One region of the Clostridium estertheticum genome, then DNA from elsewhere that is predicted to be linked to it. Evidence: riboswitches for the same ligand, from Rfam matches in the RefSeq annotation. Region 1 holds a riboswitch; each other region holds the start of a gene.
The links. A riboswitch is a leader RNA that binds a small molecule or an ion and turns the genes downstream of it on or off. The one in region 1 is predicted to bind cobalamin.
Positions count from the first base shown of each region.

Region 2: linked by a shared signal. The riboswitch ahead of cbiQ (cobalt ECF transporter T component CbiQ) and the one ahead of A7L45_RS19170 (sirohydrochlorin cobaltochelatase) in region 1 are both predicted to bind cobalamin.
Region 3: linked by a shared signal. The riboswitch ahead of nrdD (anaerobic ribonucleoside-triphosphate reductase) and the one ahead of A7L45_RS19170 (sirohydrochlorin cobaltochelatase) in region 1 are both predicted to bind cobalamin.

Region 1 is NZ_CP015756.1:4,113,826-4,120,951, forward strand. Features, by position in the region: gene A7L45_RS19155 (precorrin-8X methylmutase) at 1-189, opposite strand, end outside; gene A7L45_RS19160 (cobyrinic acid a,c-diamide synthase CobB) at 254-1,579, opposite strand; gene A7L45_RS19165 (pyridoxal phosphate-dependent aminotransferase) at 1,696-2,784, opposite strand; gene A7L45_RS19170 (sirohydrochlorin cobaltochelatase) at 2,852-3,685, opposite strand; cobalamin riboswitch at 3,848-3,977, opposite strand; gene A7L45_RS19175 (transposase) at 4,217-5,128, shown strand; gene cobS (adenosylcobinamide-GDP ribazoletransferase) at 5,358-6,110, opposite strand; gene cobU (bifunctional adenosylcobinamide kinase/adenosylcobinamide-phosphate guanylyltransferase) at 6,169-6,717, opposite strand; gene cobC (alpha-ribazole phosphatase) at 6,731-7,126, opposite strand, start outside.
Region 2 is NZ_CP015756.1:4,220,718-4,227,843, reverse strand. Features, by position in the region: gene ligA (NAD-dependent DNA ligase LigA) at 1-608, shown strand, start outside; gene A7L45_RS19765 (ArsR/SmtB family transcription factor) at 779-1,066, shown strand; gene A7L45_RS19760 (CoA-disulfide reductase) at 1,458-3,938, shown strand; cobalamin riboswitch at 4,083-4,265, shown strand; gene cbiQ (cobalt ECF transporter T component CbiQ) at 4,428-5,249, shown strand; gene A7L45_RS19750 (energy-coupling factor ABC transporter ATP-binding protein) at 5,262-6,089, shown strand; gene A7L45_RS19745 (energy-coupling factor ABC transporter permease) at 6,154-6,906, shown strand; gene A7L45_RS19740 (energy-coupling factor ABC transporter substrate-binding protein) at 6,906-7,126, shown strand, end outside.
Region 3 is NZ_CP015756.1:493,793-500,918, reverse strand. Features, by position in the region: gene A7L45_RS02420 (sigma 54-interacting transcriptional regulator) at 1-583, opposite strand, end outside; gene A7L45_RS02415 (ferredoxin) at 730-918, opposite strand; gene A7L45_RS02410 (DUF3842 family protein) at 1,345-1,764, shown strand; cobalamin riboswitch at 1,835-2,025, shown strand; gene nrdD (anaerobic ribonucleoside-triphosphate reductase) at 2,162-4,312, shown strand; gene nrdG (anaerobic ribonucleoside-triphosphate reductase activating protein) at 4,313-4,831, shown strand; gene mltG (endolytic transglycosylase MltG) at 4,886-5,653, opposite strand; gene A7L45_RS02390 (GtrA family protein) at 6,065-6,526, opposite strand; gene A7L45_RS02385 (carbohydrate kinase family protein) at 6,723-7,126, opposite strand, start outside.

The sequences.
Region 1 (7,126 bases):
CTCTACAGCCGCATCTATTGCTCCATCTCGAATATATAATATATTTTTATAATCAAAATCTGCCGTAGTATGTATTACTCTTTTAATTATTGAAAGTTCTCTAGGGGAATATTCATGCTCTCCCATTTCTTGTCCAATAATTTCAAAACTTCTCTTTTCTATGTCCATAGGAATTTTTATGTAATCCATATTTCAATCTCCTTTTGTTTTAGAATCAGATGGGGACGGTTAACAACTAATTGACTTAATCCATCTATTTAAAAATTTTTTTAAACCATAATAAATTTCCAAAAAAGTGAACATGTCCGTACACCGCTATAGTGTTTTTTTTAATATATCCACATAACCAATTTTTTCGGCTTCCATCATAAACGTCTTTAGAAAGTTTAAATATTTTTTCTTCTTGTAAATCAACAAATGATTTATGAAACTCATGGCAGTTTATGCTCATATCTTTTGGCAAAATAGTATTTTCTACCTCTACCTTAATTTTCGCATATCCAAAATTCTGAAGTCTTGTTGTTAAGGAATAATATCCATCAAAAAAGCCAACAGCTTTATGTGTTATTTGTTCTTCATCTAGACTCTTTTCCCCTAAAGTAAGGTACATTAATCCTCCACATTCAGCGTAACAGGGTAGTCCACTATCAAGAGCTTTTTTAATACTATAAATCATAGATGTATTTTCAGATAACTCTTTTATAAATACCTCAGGGTACCCCCCACCTAAATAAAGAAAATCAATATTGCTCGGTAGTTCATTATCAATAAGTGGACTAAAGTATATAACTTCTCCGAGTTCCTCTAGAAGCTCTAAATTTTCTTTATAATAAAAACTAAAAGCTTTATCGTAGGCTACAGCTATTCTTTTGCCCTTATTTTCAACATGAAAATTATCTACATATTTTTTACTTTCATTAAATTGTTCTAATAATAGATCCATATCCAAATGTTTTTCTAATAATTTGGCGCAAACTTCAATTTTTTCCTCAAGGTCCTCTATTTCACTACTTTGAATTAACCCTAAATGCCTACTTTTCAAAGATAATCTCTCATCTTTAGGAAGATAACCTAAAACTTTTATTTTACAATTTTTATCAATTGCCGATTTAAGCAAATTATAGTAACTCTCTGTTATGTTATTTAATATTATGCCACGTATATTCGCATCTTTAAAATTAACTATTCCATTTATTTCTGCACAAAAGGTTGCTACCTGAGCTTTTGGAGACAGTACAAGTATAATAGGTAAATCTAAAACCTTAGACACATGATATGTAGAATATGATGTATATATTCCTTTGCCATCATATAATCCCATTACACCTTCAACTACCCCTAAATCACCATGGCCTCTAGAAAAGCTAGCCTTAACTCCGGCCTCTCCCATAAGATATAAATCCAGATTTCTTGAATCTTGTCCCGTTATCTTTGAATGAAAAGCCGAGTCTATATAATCAGGCCCTACTTTATAACCCTGCACCTTGAAGCCCCTATTTTTTAAGGCTTTCATAATCCCAAGGGTTACTGTGGTTTTACCACCACCACTTGCATTTGAAGCTATAAATATACTCTGCATTTACACTCACATCCTTTTATGGACTGGCCCTTAAAGTCAATTAGTTGTTAACTGTCCCTCAAGTTTTGACTCTCACTTAAGTTCAATTAGTTGTTAACCGTCCCTCAAGTTTTGGCCTAAAGTTCTAATTTTTTTAAACACCGAATCAACTTTTCATTTCTGACATTATCCTTAATAGCCAGCCTTATAAACTTTTTGTCTAGTCCCCTAAAATTATCTGCTTTCCTTACAACAAATCCTTGCTCTAAACACAGTTTATAAAACTCATCTGCATCTATACCCTTTAATTTACATAACACAAAATTACCATAAGTTAAAAAGACTTTATCTATAAATGAAATACTATTTAACGCCTTTAAGAAAATAGGTCTTTCATCTCTTATCCATTGTTTGCTTTTTTCAATATACTCGACATCCCTTAGCACATTAATTGCTGCAACTTCTGCAAAACAGTTTATATTCCAAGGGTTTTGTTTATCTTTAATTTTTTTTATTAATTTAGCATCACTACTAACTCCATAGCCAAATCTTATGCCTGGCATTGCGAAAAATTTTGTTAAGGCCCTTATTATGAATAAGCATTTATAAGTTTTAACACTCTGCGCAAAACTGTGCAAATTATCTCCCGTAAATTCTATAAAAGCCTCATCTATTATTATGATTTTATTATTACCCTCACAATAATCAAGAATTTTTTTAAACTTAGCTTTATCAATGATATTACCATTAGGATTATTAGGATTAGCTAGGATTACCCCCTCTACATTTCGTAATCTATTAAGGATATCCTCATAATCATAAGAGAGCTGAGCATACTTATGCTTTAGCAAAACAGTCCCATTAAAATTTTCTTTTAAGTGAGAATATTCTATATTACAAGCCCACTTTTTAGCGTCAATTTCATACTCTACAAAGGAAGGTACTACAATTAGTACACTTCTAAGGCAAGATATAACTAAATCAATTATTTCAGCTGCCCCATTTCCTAAAACAAAATACTCCTCTGGGCAACTAATGTATTTGCCGAGTGCCTTTAATACATTCCTATATTGAATATCTGGATATCTAGTTAATGCATCTAAAGCAAAACTAATATTGTCAGTAAAACTTTTAGGAACGCCAAGTGGATTTATATTAGAACTATAATCTAATAGTTCTCGTCCCTCAAGTAATCCATTAGTATAAATATCTCCACCATGTATCATAAATACCTTCCTTTCTTTGGGCTCCACCTGTACTTATAATTTCATCTTCAAGTAGCCACGAATACTTCTAAATACCCTTATGTGTTTTTCCTACATTTTTAAATTTTTCATTAATTACATCATTAATATGTTGTATATAAATATCTTGTACAGCAATATTTTCTCCTAATCCATGTAGGTATATCCTTACTTTAAATCCCTCTGCTTCTAAAACATTTTTCCATGACTCTTCCTTTTCACCAACCATATCATTCTTAACATGATCGCCTGCAACTAAAAGTAGCGGCATTAGAATAACTTCTTTAGTCCCCTGAGCTATAACGTTTGGTATTACTCTATCCAAAGTTGGATACCCCTCTACTGTTGCTACATGAACGTTTTTAAACCCTCTGTCCCTTAGAACACTTTCGAAGCAACAATATACTGCATTCGCAATATGGCTTGTACCATGACCCATTAAAATTACTGTGTCATCTTTTGGTAATTGATTTGATAAAGCATCAACCATTATTGTGTAATCATCCGGCACGCCATCCTCTTCTCCCTTAAAACATATAAGTGGTCTTCCTACCAAAATATTGTCAAATGCATTGCATTCCTTATATTTATTAACTACATTGTTTACATAATCATATTCTGCTCCTGGAATAACATGTAAGGGCTGAACAATTACCTCATTATAACCTTCATTTTTGAGTTTTTCCAAAGCTTCCTCTGGTGTATCTATATAAATATTATCTCTATTTTTAAGAACCTTAAGAATAACATGCGAAGTAAACGCTCTTCTTATGTCATAATCTACAAAGGTATTTTTTATTTTATTTTCTATTACATCAATAGTTACCTTTCTTGTGTCTTCATATGTTGTTCCAAAACTTACAACTAAAATTGCTTTCTTCATTGTTTGCTTCCACCTTATCATGTATTTTTCGGAATTTTGAACTCTATTTGCTCCTAATATCTTTTCAAAAAAACAAAAAGTAGTTCACCTGAGATAGCGACTACTTTTTAATTAATTTGTAATAAAATTAACTGCATTAAAAAGTCCTTTCCCTCCGAAAGCTTTGTTAACATCATTTAGGCAGGTCTCCTGGCTTTTGATTTCTCAATTACAGTAGCGGGGGCTGCTGCGGACTTAAACCACATTCCCTTTTCACCTAATACTCTAGGCACCTAAAATTATATTCTATTGTACTATTAGTTTATTATAATTAAGTGGCGGTGTCAATGTCATTGTAAAACTTAAGGGTTGGAGGGTTATCTTTAGTCCTAAGGGAGAAAGGTAAGGGACGGTTAACAACTAATTGCTGTTTTAGATAATATTTAAGACGGGGACGGTTAACAACTAATGAACATTAACCTAAAAAAATGAATAGCATTATACTCCATAGGAAACAATTAAAATAGTACTTTATGAGGAGAGGTGATTTTTGTGCCAAGAACGGCAAGAGTAAAAACAGATGAGTCGATATTTCATATCATGTGCAAAAGTATAAGTGAAGTAACTTTATTCAAGGATGACGAAGATAAGAAACGGTATTTATTACTTATAAAGAAGTATAAAACTCTCCATAATTTTAAGCTTTATGGGTACTGCCTTATGGATAACCACGCACATTTAATGATTGATGCTAATGGCTGTGATATATCAAAAATAATGCATGGTATAAATTTTTCTTATGCAATGTACTTTAATAGAAAATATAAAAGGGAAGGACACCTTTTTAAAGATAGATTTAAGAGCAAAATAGTTTATAACGATAGATATTTAAGGACCTTATCTCTTTATGTGCACAATAATCCTACAGACATAATCGAATATAAAGATTCTCCTGAAAAATTCACTTTTTCTAGTCTATCAATATTTTTAGGAAAAACAACTGATTCTTTTAACTTAGTTGATTATGTATTTGTTATGAGTCTTTTTGGTGATAACCTTAAAAGTGCAAGGAAAAATTACTATAACCTTCTCTTTAGGTGTAATGAAGAAAAATTAGAACAGGAAATGGAGTTTGAAGATGAAAAAACAGATTATAATAGTGAAAGGAACATACTGATACGCGATTTTAAACCAGATGACATATTGGAATTTATATCATTTAAGATGAATATATCAAAAATCCATTTTTATACGAAGTACAGTAGAAAATGTGTTAAAGCGAAAGCTTTAGCTGTTGTTTTAATGAGAAGCTTATGCAATTTTAAATCAAAAGACATATCTAACACGCTTGGAAATATTACTCAAGCTAGAATATCTAGATTAAGCACTATTTGTATAGGTTTAATCGGGACAGAAGAAAAATATAGAAATATTATTGATGATTTTATTAAATGTTACTCTTAATAAATACTAATTTTCATATTAAAGAAATTTATAAAAATTTCAGAATAATAATTAACTATATTTATTTGAGTGAACATTGGACAAGCTTGGGAAATGCATTATCTATTATAACAAAAAATAAAATGCTAGATTAATTAGTTAATTTAGTCATAAAAAGGTGCAAATTCTAAAAAAATTTGCACCTAAATAAAAGCTAATTAGTTGTTAACCGTCCCCACCTGAGGCTTACCTAAATTATTGCTATAAACAAAATCATTGTTAAAATCTCAACTAATTCATTATTAGCTCCCAAACTGTCACCTGTGAGTCCTGTAATTTTGCTCTCACAGAACTTATTAAATAAGAAACTTAAAAATAAAGCTGGAACTATTAATACAACACTATTTTTGATTCCTATTAATAAAGCTCCAAGTATAATAGTTATTACCCCTGCAATTACTAGTCTTTTAACATCAATATTGGCAATAAATATATTACCTGAACCTGTCTCTTTAGCATTTTTACCTATAAAAGATATAAATACCACAGTAAATCTTGCAATTATTGGAGCCGCAATTAATATAAGTGGTAAATCAATTTGTATGATAGTAGTCACCGCGGCATAACGTACTAACATATCAAATACTATAGCGATAGTCGCGAAAGTACCTACTGAGCTATCTTTCATAACTTCTATGATTTTGTATTTATCACCTTTTAACGAAAAGAAGCCATCACATGTATCTCCAAGTCCATCAACATGCAATCCTCCAGTAATAATTATTGGTATTATAACTACAAATACTGCTGTAATGTTTACTGGTAACACTTTTATTAACAAATAATATACTATCCATTGAACAATTCCTATAAATAATCCCACTATAGGAAAAAATATAGATCCTCTCTTAAAGTTTTCTTTCTCACAATTTAAACTTTTATTTATAGGTATTCGTGTGAAAAACTGAAAAAACAGTAAAAAATCATTTAAATATTCTCTCATTTCATTGCTTGCAACGAGCTGTCATTGCAAAGCTCACCTCTTTCCTATATTGTAATAATTATTTTAATTTTAAAGGTAACCCACAAGAAACTAGATATACCTCATCGCTTTGACTTGCTATGTATTGATTTACAAATCCTGCTATATCCCTAAATACTCTACTAAGCTTATTCTCCGGTACAAGTCCAGAACCTACTTCATTAGTTACCATAACTAAATTAATATTTGCTACCCTAGCCTTTAATATTAACTTTTCAAACTGAGTTTTTATATCATCTAATAACTCGTCTATTTTTCCCATAGATATTTTATCAAAATCTATTTTTTCCTTAAACATTAAGTTAGTTATCATAATTGTAACGCAATCAAGCAATATATTGCTTATATCGTATTTCTCTATAGCCTTATCCAAGTCATAAAAACCCTCATAGGTTGTCCATCTTGAGTTTCTCGAGTCTATATGCTTTTTTATCCGATCACCCATTTCCTCATCTGTAACTATTGCCGTTGCAATATATAAGACATCATCAGTATTTTTAAAGATTTTTTCAGCAAAACTACTTTTCCCACTTCGACTTCCACCAGTTACTAAAATTATTTTGTTCATATACACTCACCTCCTAGTTATGTATAATGGCATCAATATATAAATTACCATATTCATATTTAATAATGCTTATATCTCCATTTTTACATCCAAATTTCCAAAATAAATCAATATTTTCATCCATAATATAACAATATATAGCCCTTATGACCCCTGAATGAGCACATATTAAAATATTATCAAAATCTAACTTTTTAATATTGTCCATAAAACTCTTAACTCTCATGCACAATTCAACATAACTTTCACCCTTAGGTGGTACGAATTCTTTCCAATTATCCGTCCAGCATAAACATTCCTTAGGATAAAGCATCTTAATTTCTTCGTAAGTTTTACCTTCAAAGTCTCCAAAATTAGTCTCATTTATTCTGCTATCTTGTATAATTTCCATTTCCTTTAACCCTAAAGC
Region 2 (7,126 bases), 110 kb from region 1:
AAGATATTGCGGATGTGTATTCTTTATTTAATTATCGCGAGGAACTTGTCGATCAGGGTATAATTGGAAAAGAAAAAAATACAGATAAGTTATTAGATGCTATAGAAAAGTCAAAGGGAAATGAAGCACAAATGTTGCTTACAGGCCTTGGTATTCCGAACATTGGAAAAGTGGCAGCGAAAAGTATAATGAAACATTATAAATCTATTGAAGACTTGCAAAATACGTCTTTAGAAGAATTGCAAGATGTCTCGGATATAGGTGAAATAAGTGGCTTGTGTATATTGAAATTTTTTGAAGATAATAAAAATAGAGAAGTAATAAGTAGATTAAAAGATTATGGAGTTAATATGGCTGTAGGGGATGTCACAAGCGAGGATAATAAGTTTGATGGATTAACTTTCGTTGTAACTGGAACATTAACTACTATAGGCCGAAATGAGGCCACGGAAATGATAGAGAGTCATGGCGGAAAGGTATCGGGCTCCGTTTCTAAGAAAACAAGTTATGTGTTAGCAGGAGAGAATGCTGGAAGTAAACTTACGAAAGCGCAAGAGTTAGGAATTGAAGTTATATCTGAAGAAGAATTGGTAAATATGTTAAAATAGTGAATAAATTAACTAAAAAATGGAGCTTTTAAAACATAAGAAATAACATGATAATTAATAATATAATTATCATGCTATTTTTATTAGTGTTGATATTATTTGTTATTTGTATCATAATATATGAATATAACAATATTAGTATGAAAATATATTAGAAAGAGGTAAATCTTATGGAAAAGGATTATATGGAATATAATGAAATTGCAGAAATGCTTAAGATATTAGCTCATCCGGTAAGGCTTTGTATTATTAATGGATTACTGGGAAAAGGGACATGTAATGTAAGTCACATGCAAGATTGTTTAGGTATTCCACAATCTACTTTATCTCAACATTTACAAAAATTAAGAATGGCAAAAATAATTGTAGGAAAAAGAAATGGGCTAGAGATCAATTATAGTATTTGTAATGAAGAAGTTCGTGAACTAATTGAATTCCTTTTTAAAAATAAGGTTTAATAAGTATATCAATTAGTTCTTAATATTAATTAAACACTATAAATATAGTGGTACACGAATAACTATCGTGTATCACTTTTTATTTAATAGTTAAAATAAATTAAATTTCTATTGATTTTTAGTTAATATGTGTTATTATATTATTATATCGTAATATTGAGATATAAGAATGTAAATGGAAAAAATAATATAAATATAAATTAAAGTTTCGACGGAGGTATAAATTATGTTTAATTCTTCAAAGGTTAAAAATGTAAGCGCAGAAGAGGTATATAAACTTATAAATGGTGATAAAGAATTTATTATAATAGATGTAAGAACTAAAGAGAAATAAGTTCTTGGAGATACAGTTTAGCTAGGTAAAGTCTAGAAAATATAAGGAGGAATAATTGTGATGAAAAAGATATTAATCGTAGGTGGCGTCGCTGGTGGAGCTTCAACAGCGGCCAGACTTAGACGGCTTGATGAAAGTGCAGAAATAATTATGTTTGAAAGAGATGAATACATTTCTTTTGCAAATTGCGGACTGCCTTATTACATCGGTGAAGTAATAAAGGATAGAGATAAGCTTTTAGTACAAACACCTGAGAGTATGAATGCAAGGTTTAATGTAGATGTTAGAAATAACAGTGAAGTAGTTGCAATTGACACCAGTAAAAAGGTTGTAACAGTTAATAGTAAAATCCTTGGTACCTACGAGGAAAGTTATGATTATTTAGTGTTATCACCAGGCGCAAAAGCAATTAAACCTAATATAGAGGGTATAAATAGTAAAAGAATATTTACATTAAGAAATATACCAGACACTGATAATATAAAAAAATATGTAGACACATTGACGATTAAAAGTGCTGTAGTTATTGGTGGAGGATATGTTGGGGTTGAAATGGCTGAAAACTTAAAAGAAAGAGGATTAAAGGTTACTTTAGTAGAAGCAGCACCTCACATATTGGCTCCTTTTGATACTGATATTGTTTTAAATGTTGAAAAAGAAATTTCGGATAACGGTGTGGAAATAATTTTAAATGATGGAGTGAAAGCATTTAAAGATACTGAAAATGGTGTTGAAATAACATTAGATAGTGGTGCAAAATTAAGTGCTGATATGATAATACTCGCAATAGGTGTATTTCCTGATACTAAATTTGCAAAAGAAGCTGGTATTAAATTAGGCGCCAAGGGTCATATTATGGTAAATGATAAAATGGAAACTAGTGCAGAGGGAGTATTTGCAGTAGGTGACGCTATAGAAGTTGTAGATTTTGTAAATAAGACTAATACTGCGATTCCACTAGCTGGACCTGCAAATAAGCAAGGAAGAATTGCAGCTGATAATATAGCGGGTCTAAATTCCAGCTATAAAGGAACTCAAGGCACTGCAATTTTAAAGGTTTTTGGACTTACAGCAGCAAGTACTGGCAATAATGAAAGAACTTTAACTAGACTTAATATTCCTTATAAAGTTATACTAGTTCATCCAGTTAGCCATGCTTCTTACTATCCAGGTGCACTTCCTATGACATTAAAACTTATTTTTAATAGTGAAGGTAAAATACTTGGAGCTCAAGGTGTTGGTTATGATGGAGTTGATAAGCGGATAGATGTACTTGCTACTGTTATACGCCTCGGTGGAACAGTTGACGATTTAACAGAATTAGAACTTTCATATGCACCACCATTTTCATCTGCTAAAGACCCTGTAAATCTGGCAGGATTTGTTGCACAAAATGTGCTAGCTGGAAGAATGGAAGTACTCACAACTGATGAGTTTAGTGCTTATGATAAAGAAAATGCTGTAGTATTAGATGTTCGTACTGAAATAGAATTTGATAATGGACATATTGAGGGAGCTATAAATATTCCAGTAGATAATCTCAGGGGAAGAATTGGCGAACTTGACAAAAACAAAGAAATTATTGAATATTGTCAAGTAGGTCTCAGAGGATATGTAGCAGCTAGAATTTTAGCTCAAAAAGACTTTAAGGTTAAAAACTTAACTGGAGGATATAAATCAGTTTTAAGTTCAGAATTTGAGCCCAATAAGACTGGAGAGAGTGATAAAATAAAAAGACAGAAAATAGACCCTGATACTCAAGTTATAAGGGATGAAGTAGCTATAGAAGATGATAAGTATGATAAACTTCTCGATGCATGTGGATTATGTTGCCCAGGTCCGTTAATTCAAGTTAAAGCTAGTATTGATGAATTAAATGAAAACCAAATATTAAAAGTAACAGCAAGTGATCCTGGGTTTTATGAGGATATTAGAGCTTGGTGTACTAAAACAAATAATGAATTATTAGATTTAAGAAAAGAAAAAGGTATGGTATATGCCTTTATTAAAAAAAAAGGCAATAACGATACTAAGGTAAATAAATCTTTGCCATCAGAAACACGAGAAAAAAACAATAAAACTATGGTAGTTTTTAGCGGTGATTTAGATAAAGCCATTGCGGCATTTATTATAGCAAATGGAGCAGTTGCAATGGGTAGTAAAGTTACCATATTATTTACCTTCTGGGGTCTTAACATTATAAGAAAACCTGAAAAAGTATCAGTAAAGAAAGGGCTTATAGATTCAATGTTTGGATTTATGATGCCAAGAGGCAGCAGAAAGCTTAAACTTTCTCAAATGAATATGATGGGTATCGGGGCTAAAATGATCCGATCAGTAATGAAAAATAAAAATATAAGTTCTCTTGAAGATTTAATAAAATCGGCAATTGATAGCGGAGTGGAGGTGGTCGCTTGCTCAATGTCCATGGATGTTATGGGAATTACAAAGGAAGAACTTATCGATGGTGTGAAGATTGGTGGAGTTGGTTATTACCTAGGTCAAACTGAAGATTCAAATGTAAATCTATTTATATAATGTATAATAATATTGCTTATAACTGGTGTTATAAGTTTGCTTTAGAAAAGAAAAGATACTACTAATAATATCAGTTAGTAAAAATTAAGTTATTTCAGTAGAAAACATTGATTAAATTGTTAACATGGTGTAAACTAAAATCAAATTAAATAATAGAATATAGGTTTAATTAAATTTAATTAATTAAAAGGGAATCAGGTTAAAATCCTGAACTATCTCGTAGCTGTAATAGATGAATTTAAGTACAATATGTCACTCTGAAATGGGGAAGGCGTACTTAGATAATGATTCTTAAGTCAGAATATCTGCCTATATTTTTGCACCGTAACTCTACGAGTGATAGAGGGAGCTTTATATGAAGATTTGTTGATTTTATATTATTAAACATATTTTTGATTGTTTCCTTCTAACGCTTTAGTTAGAAGGTTTTTTTTGGTTGTAAATTATTTTACATATTGACATTGGGTAAAAAATAAAAGGAGGTGGCACATGAATAAGGATGGGAAACCTCATCATCATAGAATCGGACATAAACATGGCGAAGGATTTTCAATAGATTTTTACGCTTATATTTCCCAAATAAGACACTGGAATTCTACTTTTAAAGTATCTCTTTCTGTTTTAATACTTATTCTTTGTATTGTATTGGATAACCCATATGTTTCGGTTGTGGTAATTATTGCTATGGCATATCTGACCATTGTAAAAGGAGGGCTTCCAGTATTTGAGTATTTATCAATACTTGCGATTCCAATTATATTTATCCTACTTGGCACAGTTACAATTGCTATTGATTTTTCAAAGCAGCCAATTGGTCAGTATAATCTGTATCTTGGTTTCTGTTATGTGTTTACCTCTCAGGCAAAGATTAGGGAAGTATTGTTTTTAATTCTCAAGGTTTTTGCAGCTATCAGTTCGCTACAAATGATGACACTGTCTACTCCGTCCTCTGAGATAATATATGTTCTTCGAAAGGCACATGTCCCAAAGCTTATTGTAGAATTGATGAACCTTATTTACCGTTATATTTTCATTTTAATGGATACTTATACTAAAATGAAAAATTCTGCAGAATCCCGTCAGGGCTACTGTGATTTTAAAACTTCCTGTTATACTTTTGGAAGCATTGCAAGTAATATGTTGGTTGTTTCGCTTAAAAAAGCAAACACTTATTATGATGCAATGGAGGCCAGATGTTATGATGGAGATCTTCTATTTTTGGAGGAGGATAAAAAAGTAGAGACAATACAGATCGCATATGCAGTAGTATTCGTAGTTTTTTTGTTTATTATCTGGGGCTTTACAAGATAGAAAGGAGATATTATGAGGAAACCAATATTAAATGTAGAAAATCTATATTACGTCTACGGAAATGGAAAGGCCGCATTAGACGGTGTAAGCGTGGATATCTATGAAGGCGAGAAGATCGCTGTCATTGGCTCTAATGGATCAGGCAAATCCACATTTTTCTTGAATATAAACGGTGTATTTACACCGCAGCAGGGAAAAATCATTTATCGGGGTAATGTCGTAAATAAAAAAAATTTAAAAGATCTTCGAAAGAATATCGGAATTGTATTTCAGGATGCAGACAATCAAATAATTGCATCTACAGTTAGGGCAGAAGTTGGATTCGGGCCGATGAATTTAAAGCTTCCAAAAGAGGAAGTAATCAAGCGGGTTGAGGAGTCCCTTTCATACATGAATATATCAGATTTTAAGGATCGTCCACCGCACTATTTGAGTGGTGGTGAAAAGAAACGCGTGACTATTGCAGGAATTATTGCTATGAAATCTGAGATTATTATATATGATGAACCGACAGCATCACTTGATCCTTTAAATACAATGATGTTAGAAGAGGTTTTGGCCAAACTTAGTTCTGAGGGTAAGACGATGCTGATTTCCACCCATGATGTAGATTTTGCATACAGATGGGCGCAAAGAGTGCTTGTATTCTGCCAGGGGAAAATTATCGCAGATGGGACACCACTCGAAATTTTCCTAAACACTGAAGTTTTAAAACAGGCGAATCTAAAACAGCCAATTATGCTAGAGGTTTATGAATCACTAGTAGAGAAACACATGCTTGCGGATATAAAAGCTTATCCTAAAAGCACACAAGAATTTAAAGAAATGCTTAAAAAGTAGTTGTTTATTCTAGGTGTTTTACCGAATTAATATAAATTAGAAACAAATAAGGGGGAAAAATAAAATGAATCAAAAGGAAAAGAAAATTGTCGCTATTGTTGCATTCTTTGGAGTAACTTTTGGAATAGTTCCGGCAGCTAATGCAATGCACATCATGGAAGGGTATCTGCCACCAAAATTCTGTATTTTGTGGGGAGTTATATGCATGCCATTCTTAGTAGCAGGATACTTTTCAATTAAGAGAACATTGTCCAAAAACCGTAAATCTATCACTATTCTTGCTATGGCAGGAGCGTTCATTTTTGTGCTTTCATCTTTAAAAATTCCGTCAGTAACAGGAAGTTGTTCACATATGACTGGTACCGGACTTGGAGCAATCTTATTTGGACCTACTGCAGTCAGTATTCTAGGGATTATTGTATTGGTTTTCCAGGCAACTCTACTTGCTCATGGAGGACTAACAACTCTTGGTGCTAATACATTCTCTATGGCTATTGCAGGTCCAATCCTTTCTTATGGAATCTACAAATTATGCCAGAGACTGAAAGTCAATAAACATGTAGGCATTTTTCTTGCGGCATCATTTGGTGACATATTTACCTATTGTGTAACAAGTGTCGAGCTTGGACTTGCATATCCTTCTGCAAACGGTGGCGTTGCTTCATCAGTAGTCAAATTCCTTGCAGTATTTGCACCAACACAGCTACCACTTGCAATTATCGAAGGTATTCTAACCGTTGTTATTATTATAGGTCTTGAAACATATGCAAAATCGGAATTGACAGTTCTTGAATTCCTAAAAGGAAGTGATAATTAATGACAAAGACGAAGAAAAAAGTTATTATTTTATTAGTTATTGCTGCATTAATTGCCCTTATACCATTATTTATGTTAAAGGGTGCTGAGTTCGGTGGATCAGATGATGCAGGCAGCAAAGTAGTTTCGCAGATTACAGGTACCGATTATAAGCCCTGGGCTACGCCTATTATGGAAACTTTGATTGGCGGAGAGTTACCAGGCGAAATTGAGAGTTTACT
Region 3 (7,126 bases), 1.1 Mb from region 1:
AAATCATCCTATGCCCATTTACTTCTTGAATTTCGCCAACTTTTTTTTCGCCAGTCCTTGCTACTATATGTAATTTTGTATTTTCTATAACTTCAGTTACATGTTTCCCCTCTGGATTTTGGCAATTAATAAACCTTTTATATTCATCGCTCATCATAGTTATTATTCCATTCTGATCCACTACAACTATGCACTCATTAACAGTATTAAAAATTGTGTTTAACATCTCTTCCTGCACCCTACCATCATCTTGCACATTCATTAGTAGATCATTTTGATTATCCTCATGAAAAACTTCAAACGCACCAATAACTTCACCGCTTTGAGTTATTAATTTACGAGTGACAATAAATTTGCCATCTTTTTTGTTTACCTGGGCCTCTCCATTTTCAATTATACTTATTAATTTACTAGAGGAGAGTACATCTAAAATATATTCTCCTATGCTATTATCTGCATCAATTTCAAACATTCTTTCAGCAGCATTATTAATTATTTGAATAATGCCTCTTTTATCTATAACAACAATACCTTCATTAATGTTGTTCATAACTTCATTATAATAATCACTAATTACATCCATTTGTCACCTTCCTAAAGCCTTATAACTTAATTATAAAGTTGATAGTTTTTTTTATCAAGATATACTTAAAAATAGCGAGAATTTTTTCTCGCTATTTTTAAGTATATTTTATTTTTTTATCGATTATTTACTAATTATTAATTTTTCTACTCTACTGTAATTGCATTAACTGGGCACTGTTCCTCTGCCTCTTTAGCACTATTTAATAATTTTGCTGAGATCTCACCTTTAGATGCCTTTGCTTTTCCATCGTCATCCATCGTAAAAATTTCTGGACATATTTCAGGACATAACCCACATCCTATACACGTATCCTTATCAACCATTGCTTCCATTAAAATCACTCCTTAGGTCAAATTTTATTTAAATAACTACTATATATATTTCCACAATGATATAGTAATATACTTACCTTTAAAAATAAGTAACAATAGTTACCAAACAAAATCACCTTCTAGCTAACCTCATTCTTCAGTCTTAACGGATCTTATTTTATTATTTATTATAATTAACTTCAAGCTATTTAAAGCTACTTCCAATAATTCGTGTCGAATATTGTGATCTAACTAAAAATATTGTTTCTTATTGATAATAAGGTAATATGATTTAATATAAGTGTTTGAGACTGATATTGAAATTTCATGATATAATATTTAAAACACATTTATACAATTTAGGCGGGAAACTATAATTCTAAAAAAGCTATATAGAAACCTTAAAGCATAATTATCACTATCCTATATTTTTTTGGAGGTATTACAATGAAAATTGCTGTAATAGACGCTCAAGGAGCAGGTCTTGGAAAAACAATTATAAAAAAAATTCATAAAGAAATTGATCTTAATATTTATATTATCGCACTTGGTACAAATACATTTGCTACCTCTAATATGATGAAATCCGGTGCAAATTTAGGTATAAGCGGAGAGGATGAAATTTGCTCATTTTGTTCTACAAATAAAGTTGATAGTATAATTGGGCCAATTGGCATGATTTGTAGTGGTGGCATAAAAGGAGAAATCACTCCTATGATTGCCTCATCAATATATAATATGGATTGTACTAAATATATAATTCCACTGCAAAAACATGGTATTTACATACCAGGAACAAGAAATCTTCAAATAAAAGATATTATTGACGACATTATTATCGATATAAAAAGTAAAATAAAACTATGATAGTAATATATAAGGATTGATTTAATTGATAACATGATATAAACTATAATTAAATCAGCTCCAAGCGAGCTACAATATTATAATTATGAGTAACTAAAGTATATATTACCTTAGTTTAAAAGGGAAGACAGGTGTAAATCCTGCGCGGTCCCGCCGCTGTAAAAGAAGAGTCCTTATATAAAATGCCACTGGGAAACCGGGAAGGCGCAATGGGGACAATGATGCTTAAGCCAGAATACCTTTCCATAATTACACACAATAGCTCTACGAGAGATGGAGAGGTGCTAGCAATATCTTTTTTTAGTTGCGATGATTTTAAGTCTCTTAACTTAATAGTTAAGGGACTTTTAACGTTTTAGAAAATATTTATAGAAAATGAAATACACGGAGGTATTATATGCAAGTAATAAAAAGAGATTCGAGAAGAAAAGAATTTATTCCCGAAAGAATATTAACAGCAGCTGGAAAAGCTTTTATAGAAGTATACGGGAAGGAAGATAAGAGTTTTAATAATCTTGTCTTAACAAGGGTACTTGAAACTCTTAATCAAAGAGGAGAAACTATAATTCCAATAGAAGAAATACAAGATATAATAGTTGATCAAATAAAATTATTAGATAATAAAGTAGCCCTAGCCTACATAAGTTACAGAGAAGAAAGAACTTTTGAAAGAGATAAAAAAGGAGAATTAGATAAAGAAATAGATAATATAATTAATGCAGTTTCAGAGCAGACTAATTCGAATGGAAATCTTGATGGAAGCAAAATTCAAACTATAAGGGCCTTAATTTCAAATGTTGTAGGAAGCAACTATAGTCAAAGACATAAAATACCTAAAAAATATTTGAAAAAACATAAAAAAAGTATATATATACATGATGAAACTTATTTTGGTTTACCACTTTTCAATTGTTGCCTCGTTGACTGGATTAGTATGTTCGAGAATGGATTTGACCTAGGTACAACACTTATAGGAACACCAAATTCAATTGAGACCGCAATAAATGTATTATCTCAAGTTGCGAGTCATATATCAAGTAATACATACGGGGGAACTACTTTCCCAACTTTAATAACAGGACTTACTCCTTATGCAGTTAAAAGTTTAAACAAACACAGGATTGTTGGAGAAAAATGGATTGGCGATCCTCTTAAAATAGAAGAATATGCCTGGGATAGATTAGGTAAAGAAATAGAAGATAGCATGCAATCACTTGAATATGAAGTTCAAACATTAATGACAAGTCGTGCCGAGACTCCATTTTTAACACTTGGTATAAATAATGTAGATTTGAATGCTAGTGAAGAGGATCAAAAAATTCAAAAAATGATAACTGAGGCTATATTAAATCAAAGAATTAAAGGATTAACCGGTGGTGTAACCCCTGTATTTCCTAAGCTAGTATATCAAAACACAAAGGGAAATAACCTTAATCCCGGCGATAAATACTACGACTTATTTAAATTAGCGGTTGTATGTAGTGCACATAGACAATACCCTGATTATATTAATACTGATAAAGCAATTGAAGTTACAGGTGATTATAAGGAATGTATGGGATGTAGATCTTTCCTCGGAAGTTATTTAGACGAAACAGGTAATTATAAAACCGCTGGAAGATTTAACTTTGGAGTAATATCAATAAATCTTGTAAGACTTGCAATTGAGGCAGATAGAAATGAAGATTCATTTTTCAAATCTCTACATGAAGCCTTAAATGATTGCAAGGATTTATTAATGATAAGATATGATATACTAAAAAATGTTAAAGCAAAACAAGCACCTATATTATATATGAGTGGAGCAATTGCTAAATTAAATGCAGAAGATACAATAGAACCACTACTTAATAATGGATATGCTTCAGCATCTATTGGGTATGTTGGATTACATAATTGTTTAACCGCACTTTACGGCAAAGGACTAAATGATAGAACTGAAAAAACCTCTAAAAGAGCAACTAAAATCATGAAATATCTCAGAGATTATTGTGATGAACAAAAAGATAAAACAAAAATAGGATTTAGTTTATATGGCTCTCCTGCTGAGACCCTTGCAACAAAATTTTGCGTAGAGGATGTAAAAGATTTTGGAGTTATAGCTGGCGTAAATGACAATGGCTATTATGAAAATTCATTCCATTATCCGTCCAACGAATTAATATCACCCTTTGATAAATTAGATTTAGAATCAGAATCATCTTCTTTATCTTCAGGCGGTGCAATATCATTTGTAGAACTAGGAGATATGACTAAAAATTTAGTGGCACTTGAGGATATCATAAGATACTCATATGACAAAACACACTTTCTCGGAATATCATCAATAAGTGATAAATGTTTAAAATGTGGATATACAGGAGAAATGTTTACAAAAGAGAATAGCGATACAGAGTTTGAATGTCCTGTATGTAAAAATGACGATAAAATGTTATTAAGCATAATAAGAAAGCTTTGTGGATACCTTGGGAGCATCTTCGAAAGACCTGTAGTTAATGGAAAAATGAAGGAGATTAAAAACAGAAAGAATAATAAAGGATGTAATTAAATGAATTATGCTAGTATTTTCTTTGATGATACTGTAAATGGCATAGGATTTAGAACCTCATTGTTCGTTAGCGGATGTGCTAAAACCCCTCCTTGCAAAGGATGCTGGAGCCCAGAGGCAAGACAATTTGATTATGGAGTGCCTTTTACCAAATATGTTAAAACTTCTATTCTAGAAAGCCTTAAACACCCATATGTAAAAGGATTATCAATACTCGGAGGAGAACCTATGGATAATCTTTGCGGTGGAGCTTTACTTGATTTAGTAAAAACAATAAAAATAAATTTCCCTCACAAAACTATATTTTGTTGGAGTGGCTATACTTTTGAAGAACTTATTAAAAATCCTATAAGGTTAGAGTTTCTACAATATATAGATATGTTAAGAGATGGTGAATTCATAGAAGGTCTTAAAGATATTACTCAATATTTAAGTGGTTCCAAAAATCAAAGAATGATAGCAGTTAGGGAAAGCCTAGATCAAAATAGAATTATAAAATACAGTGTTTTAGATAATTAAGATAATATAAAAATCCACAAGATGAAGTTTACATTCAACTTGTGGATTTTTTATTTATTTTATATATTTAGCCACATTTTTAATGTGCTCCGCGTATGTTATAGAAAATACATGTTCATCAGTTTTATTATTTAATACATAAAAAATATAATTTGTCTTCTCAGGATGTACTGCAGCATTTATCGACTTAATTCCCGGATTACATATTGGCGATGGAGGCAATCCTTTATTTAAGTAGGTATTATAAGGTGATTTTACTGCTAAGTCCTTATTATACAGCTTTTTTTTATCTCCAACTATATATATTATTGTCGCATCTATTTGAAGTGGCATCTTTTTCTTTAACCTATTTTTAATAACACTTGCTATCTTTGTTCTATCTACATCTTTCCCTGCTTCTTTCTCAACTAAAGAAGCTTCTATTACAACATTTCTTATATTAAGTTTGTTTTCAGTTATGTAGTCTTTATTAGATTTCATATTAAACTCAAAAGTATTAAGCATTTTTTTTATAATTTCTTTGCTCGTTGCACCCTTTTGAAAAGAATATGTAGCAGGGAATAAAAAACCGTCTAACTTATGTTTATCATTTGGCACATCTTTTAAAAACCAATAATTATTATCTGACCAATTTTCAACTTCCTTTATAAAAGCCTCTTGCGTAACTAATCCTGACTTTTGAAGTGTCTTACCTACTTCTTTATACGTATATCCTTCTGGCACCGTAACTTTTACAACATTAGTTTTTTTGTATAAAATATTGCCTACGTTCAATATTCCAAATGCTGCTATAATAAAAACGATTAATACTAAAAATTTCATTCTAAATTTCATAATTTTAAGGTTCATACTCACCTTAACTAATTAAGTTGATAAAACCTAATTTCAACTCCTTTTTCTTTTTAAATGTATATTATAGTCTCTTATTTATTCAATTTACCCTCCATAATTTTTAGTTCTTTAAATATTATACCATTTTGACACAATATAAGTATTTAACTTATAAAATACTTTTATGTTATTTTTTTTCCTTAATATAAGTTTAAGTTTTAATACCCCAATCTTTATCCCACAGAAATCCAAACAAAATTAAGCCATTCTAAATCAATATTTAGAATGGCTTAATTTTACAAGTGATTTCATTAAATTTGTTCTCCTATTCACTTTGCTATTAACTTTCTATTCCTGGGGCTACTTCTTTATATATCTTTGCTTTATAAATTCAAATGAGGTTCAAGCTATTCCATTGGTTCCAGATGAAGCTTTGACAGTTGTACCAAAAACCCAAAATCTGTATCCTAAAAAATTAACAACCTGAGCTAAAACCATGGAAATAATTTTTGCAATTAAAGGATTCATGGAATTGTTGCTAAGTAAAATACTCATACCTAATAAACTTATACCTAGGGAAGCTGAATTAACAACAGCGAACTGAACAATCTCTTTTGTCGTTTTTTTACTTGTTTTCGTATCATTAAAAGTCCAAAATTTATTTAAGAAGTAACTATTTAACGTACCACCTAAATATGACACTATTTGACTTATAACATAGTTAACACCCAAAATACTATTAAGGACAGAAAATATTCCAAAGTCAATTACAGTATTTAATCCACCTACAAATCCAAACCTTAAAATATGTGTAAGTTTTTCATTGTTTTTTAAATTATTGTAAATATTTTCAAAAGTAATCATGTGCTTCACTCCTTCTTTAATCCTATATTTATATACTAACAAAGAAATGTATCAAGATTAGCAAATAATTATGTTAAAAATATGTTAGTCGTAACATAATTCCCTTATTATCGTTAAATAAATGACTATACACGAAAAAAGGTTACTATAAAAAAACAGTAACCTTTTCTTCGCATGTCATAATTTAATATTATACCTATAATTCATAAATATTTTTTATTTTTTCTATTGAAGGTAACTCAACTACTGCACCCAAAAACCTAAGTTTATAAGCACTAACTGCTGATGCTAAATAAAGAGATTGCTTAACTGTATAACCCTTTATAATTGCTGCATAAAAACCCGACCAAAATGCATCTCCCGCACCTGTTGTATCAACTACGTCGCTAGCTAATGTAGGTATTTTTATCTTTTCATTACCATTTGAAACAACAGCCCCACCTTTACCAAGAGTCATTATTACAAGTTTTGCTCCTAGCTCTAAAAATTTATCAATTTGATTGTCAATTGTATCTTTACCAAACAATCTTTGTGCATCATCCTCAGATGGTTTTATTATGTCTACATACTTAATAATTGATTTTACATATTCTATGCCAT